Regions from separate parts of the Rhodococcus opacus B4 genome, predicted to be linked through region 2. Evidence: riboswitches for the same ligand, from Rfam matches in the RefSeq annotation. Region 2 holds a riboswitch; each other region holds the start of a gene.
The links. Region 2 has a riboswitch for S-adenosylmethionine ahead of ROP_RS45215 (putative leader peptide). Riboswitches for the same ligand answer to the same signal wherever they lie in the genome.

Region 1 (2,261 bases), 2.6 Mb from region 2:
TGCCATGCCGTCATACTAGCGCGTCTCGCGAAAAGCGGGTCTCGGGCACCGGATTCCACTGGCCGCTTTCCTTGGCGTAGGCCCAGTTCCGCCGTCCCGCCACCAGGGTGCGCACGGCATCGACCAGCCGGTCCACGTCCTCGGAGCAGCTTCCGAGACCGACGCTCACCCGCACGGCACCGTCGGGCCTGCCGAGGCGACCCAGCAGCGGGTGGGCGCAGAAACGTCCGTCGCGGACTCCGATCCCGTGTTCGGCGGACAGGTAGGCGGCGATCTCCCCGGGCTCGAAACCGTCGATCGTGAACGTCACGATCCCCACCGTGTCGGGGGCGTCCGACCACAGCCGCAGGAACTCCAGGCCGTTGACCGAGCCGAGGCCGTCGAGCAACCGGCCGGTGAGTGCCGCCTCGTGTTCGGCCACCGTGCCGAAGTCCAGTTCGGACAGCGCATCGCACGCGGCGGCGAGGGCCGCGGCGCCGAGCACGTTGGGGGTTCCCGCCTCGTGCCGGGCGGGGGCGGGCGCCCAGTGCGTGGATTCGACGGTCACGTTCCGGACCGCGCCGCCGCCCGCGAGGTAGGGCTCGGCGGCGTCGAGCCAGTCCCGGCGGCCCACGAGCACCCCGGCGCCGAACGGGGCGTACAGCTTGTGCCCGGAGAAGGCGAGGTAGTCGACACCCCACTCCTCGACGTCGATGCGGCGGTGCGGTGCGAGCTGAGCAGCGTCGACGAGAATCCGTGCGCCGCAACGATGCGCCACCTCGGCGAGGGTCGCGATCGGCAGCACCTCACCGGTCACGTTGGACGCACCCGTCACCGCGAGCAGGGCGGTGGGCTTGGAGCACAATTCGGCGACCAGCAGCCGGACGGTCTCGGCCAGCGTGTCTGCCGCCCGGACGACGCGAGAGTCCTTCCACGGCAGCAGGTTCGCGTGGTGCTCGATGTCGAGGACGACGGTGCTACCGGGAACGCAGCCGGCGAGCAGATTCAGCGAGTCGGTCGTGTTGCGGGTGAATACCACCACTTGGTCGTCGCACGCTCCGACGAACCGGGCCACCGAGTCGCGGGCCTTCTCGTAGCACTCGGTCGACACCCGCGAGGCGTAGCCGGCGCCGCGGTGCACGCTGGAGTACGTCGGAAGCAGGGCCCCGATACGGTCCGTCACCTGCGCCAACGCCGGCGCACTGGCCGCGTAGTCGAAGTTCACGTAGGTGCACTCGCCGCCCTGAACGAGCGGAACCCGCAGGTCGGAGCCCGAAACCTGAGCCAGGGGGGCAACACACACGTCAGCGGTCAATACAGCAGTCATCACGACATCCCTCGTAGTCAGGGACTCGTCGCAGGGTCGGTGCCCTCTCGGAGTCCGCGCTTGCCGGGTCCGGTATGAACCTCAGCCTGGTCGTCACCCGGAGCACCCCGCCGCGGTGGAGGGTTGCCGACCAGCTAGCCGGGGCTTGACGCTGGTACTCGTGACCTGTTTCGAAGATTGCAGGATCGGGGCGCGGTTGTCAACTCGAATCCCGGGAGGGTCCCGGGATCGGGCCGCACACTCGCGTCAGTTGGGGGTGACCCCGAGCAGCGGGGCGAGCTGATTCGCAATCGGGTTGAGGTCCAGTCTGTTCGGGTCCTTCTTGGGTTTCGAGTCCCACGGCTGAACGGTGGCGGGGTCGCCGAACACGATCCGGTCGGCACTGCGGACGCCGGTGAGGCTGCCCTGTGGTGCTTCGCAGGACGCGGCGGTGTTCTGAGGGAAGTCCTGCTGAGTGTCGTCGAAGTTCGGGTCATTCCGCTTCATCTCGGCGAGGATCGTCTGGGTGCCCTCGTACCCGACGGTGCACGACGGCGGATTGTTCGTCTCGGCTATCAGGCCCAGGTGCACGGTTCCGTCGTCGGGCGCGATCGTCGACGATGCCTCCGCCACGCCCGGCAGGTACACGAACAGGGTTCGCAGAGCCGTGGCCTGCACGGAGATCGCCTTTGCCGTGGCGGAGAGGCCGGCGAGGTTCGTCGTGCCGCCGGGGCCGACGTCCGAGACCAATTGCCCCAGTTGCTCGCTCGCCGGGTTTCCGTTGTCGATCAGCCGCCGGACATCGGGGTCGCTGCTCCGCAGGCGGTCCGCGAGCGAGTCCAGATCTGCACTGAAATCCTCGATCGCCGAGGGCTGTTCGGACTGCGTGCCCAGCACCGTCCTGCTGTCGCGTATCGGAGCTACGGTTCGGTCGAGTGAATCGGCGCCCGACGTCGACAGCCCGGACAGCGAGCCA
Region 2 (2,261 bases):
ACACCGGATTCGGGCACGACACTGAACTCGATGGTGTCGAGGTAGGCCTCGCCGTCGTGGCCGAACACGTCCGAACCCCAGTCGTATCCGGCGCGCTTGGCGAGGGTCACCGACTTGTCCTGCTGGTAGTCGGCGTACGTGAACGGCCCGGTGCCCGAGATGTTGCCGGCGCACCGCTCTTCGGCGGACTTCGCGACGGAACTGTCGGACAGGATGCCGAGCTGCGGGGTGGACGACGCCTGGAGGAACTGCGCGTTGGGTGCGGCGAAGTCGACCTGCGCGGTCTGCGGGTCGATCACGGTGGTGCCCTTGTATCCGGTGAGGTAGCTGGCACCCAGTGCGGCCTTGGCTCCGGTGAGGGTGTTCACGATGGCGTCGAGGTTCTTCTTCACCGATTCCGCAGTGAAAGGTGTTCCGTCACTGAACGTCACCCCTTCCTTCAGGTGGAACGTGAAGGAGGATGCGTCGGCGTCGGTGTCCCAGCTCTCGGCGAGCCACGGCTTCAGTTCGCCCGTCTCCGGGTCTTGGTCGGTGAGCGAGTCCACCACCTGACGAGCCACGTAGATCGTCTGATTCGTGCCCGACTGCGCGGGGTCGGCGCACGTGGGTGCCTGGGAGAGGCCGTAGCGGAGTGTGCCGCCCGGCTGTGCGGGGCCCGCATCCGCGGAGGAACTGCTGGAACCGCCACCGCAGGCGGTGAGCGCCGTGGCCAGCACGGCGGCGGCGCCGATACCTGCTGCGATGCGGGCACCGCGGTGGGGCGAGGACAAAAGCACTGATGGCACCGAGAACTCCGTGATCTCGAAGAAGTGCCGTGCGCGCTGCCCGTCGTATCGGCAGCGCTCACGCGCACAGGAAGGTGAAGGACACCGGATCCGACGCGGATGCGGTGTGAAGAGCCGGAACCCCGAGAGATCGGGGTGTCAGGTCAGCTGTGACAGATCGAGGTGGACAGCCGGCAGAGATCGACGTGCAGGCGCCCCCAGGCGCTCACGAAACCTTCGGTCAACATCGTTCCTCCATCGATCCCGGCGGTAGCACCCGCACCCGCAGGGCGGGGGGTTGCTGCGACGTCAACGAGCCAGGTCTCTCGGTCGCTCTGGATGGTCGTTACCGAGTGTAAGAGATCGCCGGTCGCGGCGCCACACGGACCCCGCTACCCGACCGCCTGCCGGGACTCGACCTCCCGCCGCGACAGGGCGGGCCGGAGCCCGAGGTGCTCACGCAGTGTGGAGCCTTCGTATTCCGTTCGGTACGAACCTCGCTCCTGCAATTCGGGCACCAGCAGGTCGACGATCTCGTCGAGTCCGGTGGGCACCAGATACGGCGAGATGTTGAATCCGTCCGTCGCCCCACTGCGAACCCACCGGGTGAGTTCGTCGGCGACCTGCCCGGGGGTGCCCGCGAAACCGGAGCGCTGGGTGGTCGCGATCGCCACCTGACGCAGCGACAGGTTCTGCGCCTCCGCCAGTGCCCGCCATTCCCTGGCGATGGCGAGCGGATCCTTTCCGTCACGCGCCGCCCCGCGGGTGACGGAGATCGGCGCGGGCACCGGATCGAATTCGGGCAGTGGACCGTCCGGGTCGCGATCGGACAGATCGCGGCCCCACACCTGACCGACCAGAGACAACGCCGTCTGCCCGGTGTACTGGCCCTCGAGAACCCAGCGCACCTTCTCCTCCACCTCGGACGCGTTCTCCGCGAGCACGATCTGCGTGCCCGGCAGAATCTTGACGTCGTCCTCGGGGCGCCCCGCACGACGCACTCTCGCCCTGATGTCCTCGGCGAAGGCGAGCGCCGCGTCGAAATGCGTTCCGTGCCGGGAGAAGATCACGTCGGTGTGCGCGGCCGCGAAGTCCCGGCCCGCCGGTGAGTCACCGGCCTGGAAGATGACGGGGTGTCCCTGGCCGCTGCGCGGCAGCGTGGGGGTGATCGTGACGTCGAACTGCGACGTGCGCCGGGACACCTCCCGCACCCCGTCCGGGGTTGCCCACGACGGCGCGTCGGTCCTCGTCGCGACCGCGCCGTCGGCCCACGCATCCCAGATCGCCCGGGCGGTGTCGAGGAACTGCCCGGCCCGCTCGTACCTGTCCGCGTGATCGAGGAAGCCGCCGCGCCGGAAGTTCTCACCGGTCCAGGCATTGTCCGTGGTGACCGCGTTCCAGCCGGCACGGCCACCGGACAGCAGGTCCAGCCCGGACAGCCGCCTGGCGAGGTCGGCGGGCTCGTTGTAGGTGGTGTTCTGGGTGGCCACCAACCCG
Region 3 (2,261 bases), 4.8 Mb from region 2:
AGGTGAGACCCGCCGCGTCGAACTCCGGCTTGAACTCGGTCTCGTAGACGTGCTGGAAGATGTCTTTGAACGCACCGTCGTACGCCTTGAGGATCGTGTTCTTCGTCGACAGGTACACCGGGTAGTTCTGCTGCAGGCCGTAGTTGAGCGAGGCGCGCGCGAAGTCCTCGATGGACTTGGTGAAGTTGTACTGACCCTGGACGACGCCGCCGCCGTCGGGGAAGTTCACCAGCTCGTGCTCTATCGGCTCGCTGCCGTCCTCGGGCGTGTAGGTGATCATCACCTTGCCCGGGCCGGGGACCTTGAAGTCGGTGGCGCGGTACTGGTCGCCGAAGGCGTGACGGCCGATGATGATCGGCTTCGTCCAGCCCGGAACCAGTCGCGGAACGTTGGAGATGATGATCGGCGCGCGGAAGATCGTGCCACCGAGGATGTTGCGGATGGTGCCGTTGGGCGACCGCCACATCTTCTTGAGGCCGAACTCCTCGACGCGCGCCTCGTCCGGGGTGATGGTCGCGCACTTGACGCCGACGCCGTGCTTCTTGATGGCGTTGGCCGCGTCGACGGTGACCTGGTCGTCCGTCTCGTCCCGGTACTCGATACCGAGGTCGTAGTACTCCAGGTTCACATCCAGGTAGGGATGGATCAGCTTGTCTTTGATGAACTGCCAGATGATGCGTGTCATCTCGTCGCCGTCGAGTTCGACGACGGTGCCCTCAACCTTGATCTTGGACATGGGTGCTTCGCGTCCTCCTAGGAAGATTCCCTGGTTACACGGTTGCGGGCGCACTTCGTGAGTGGGTCCGCGAACGGTTCGCTTATCAAACGTAGACGGTCGATGCGGCCGCTGGGGAGACCGCACTTTAACAAGACAAGCGTACTGCTATGCGTGGCGCGCGCAACATGTGGGTGCGAGATCCCACCCCTACCGGCGGGTAATTTTTCCCTGCTAGCAGGCCTGATCGGTGCCGTTTCCGGTCGTTCCACCCCAGCCGCTAAGATTCACCACAGGTCATGAGTGCCAGCAACGAGCCCCGGCTAGCTGGCCGGCAACCCTCCACCGCGGTGGGGTGCCCCGGGTGATGACCTGGTTCCCTGATTCATACAAACAGTCGGGTGACAAGCGCGGGTCCGACATCGGAGGTTCATGATGTGTTGTTGTTGTCGTAGATAGACCCCAGACAAGCCCTGTGCGCGAACGAACCAGCTCCTCGTCCGCGCCCTCGTCAGACCACTGGAGTAGACAGCACATGACCGAGAACTGGTCGTTCGAGACCAAGCAGATCCACGCCGGGCAGACGTCCGACGCGACCACCAAGGCGCGGGCGCTGCCGATCTACCAGACCACCTCGTACACGTTCGACAGCACCGATCACGCTGCCGCGCTGTTCGGTCTGGCCGAGCCCGGCAACATCTACACCCGCATCATGAACCCCACCCAGGACGCGGTCGAGCAGCGCATCGCCGCCCTCGAAGGCGGCGTCGCCGCCCTGCTCCTGGCGTCCGGGCAGGCCGCTGAGACGTTCGCGATCCTGAACCTCGCCGAGGCGGGCGACCACATCGTCTCCAGCCCGCGCCTGTACGGCGGCACCTACAACCTCTTCCACTACACGCTGCCCAAGCTCGGCATCGAGGTGTCGTTCGTCGAAGACCCCGACGACCTCGAGCAATGGAAGAACGCGATCCGGGACAACACGAGGGCGTTCTACGGCGAGACCATCTCCAATCCCCGCAACGACGTGCTCGACCTGCCCGGAATCTCCGGGATCGCGCACCAGCACGGAATCCCCCTGATCGTCGACAACACCGTGGCCACCCCCTACCTGATCCGCCCACTCGAGCACGGCGCGGACATCGTGGTGCACTCGGCCACCAAGTACCTCGGCGGCCACGGCACGGCCATCGCCGGCGTCATCGTCGACGGCGGCACGTTCGACTGGACCCAGGGCCGCCACAGCAGCTTCACCACCCCGGACCCGAGCTACCACGGCGTCGTCTACTCCGAACTCGGACCGCCCGCGTACGCCCTCAAGGCGCGCGTGCAATTGCTGCGCGACCTCGGTTCCGCGATCTCCCCGTTCAACGCGTTCCTCATCGCGCAGGGCCTCGAGACGCTGAGCCTGCGGATGGAGCGGCACGTGTCGAACGCGACCGCCGTCGCCCAGTACCTGGAGGCGCGGCCGGAGATCGTGTCCGTCGGATATGCCGGGCTCCCGTCGTCGCCGTGGCACGACCGGGCGAAGCAGATCGCGCCGAGGGGT

Region 1: it holds a riboswitch for S-adenosylmethionine, as region 2 does, so the genes downstream of both, ROP_RS21315 (aminotransferase class V-fold PLP-dependent enzyme) here and ROP_RS45215 (putative leader peptide) in region 2, are expected to answer to the same signal.
Region 3: it holds a riboswitch for S-adenosylmethionine, as region 2 does, so the genes downstream of both, ROP_RS31265 (bifunctional o-acetylhomoserine/o-acetylserine sulfhydrylase) here and ROP_RS45215 (putative leader peptide) in region 2, are expected to answer to the same signal.

What each region holds. Positions count from the first base shown of each region.
Region 1 is NC_012522.1:4,637,383-4,639,643, reverse strand. Features, by position in the region: gene ROP_RS21315 (aminotransferase class V-fold PLP-dependent enzyme) at 11-1,306, opposite strand; SAM riboswitch class IV at 1,358-1,472, opposite strand; gene ROP_RS21310 (MCE family protein) at 1,553-2,261, opposite strand, start outside.
Region 2 is NC_012522.1:2,076,419-2,078,679, forward strand. Features, by position in the region: gene ROP_RS09635 (ABC transporter substrate-binding protein) at 1-776, opposite strand, end outside; gene ROP_RS45215 (putative leader peptide) at 929-1,012, opposite strand; SAM riboswitch class I at 1,017-1,110, opposite strand; gene ROP_RS09640 (NtaA/DmoA family FMN-dependent monooxygenase) at 1,157-2,261, opposite strand, start outside.
Region 3 is NC_012522.1:6,900,552-6,902,812, reverse strand. Features, by position in the region: gene ROP_RS31270 (NADP-dependent isocitrate dehydrogenase) at 1-736, opposite strand, end outside; SAM riboswitch class IV at 1,011-1,132, shown strand; gene ROP_RS31265 (bifunctional o-acetylhomoserine/o-acetylserine sulfhydrylase) at 1,251-2,261, shown strand, end outside.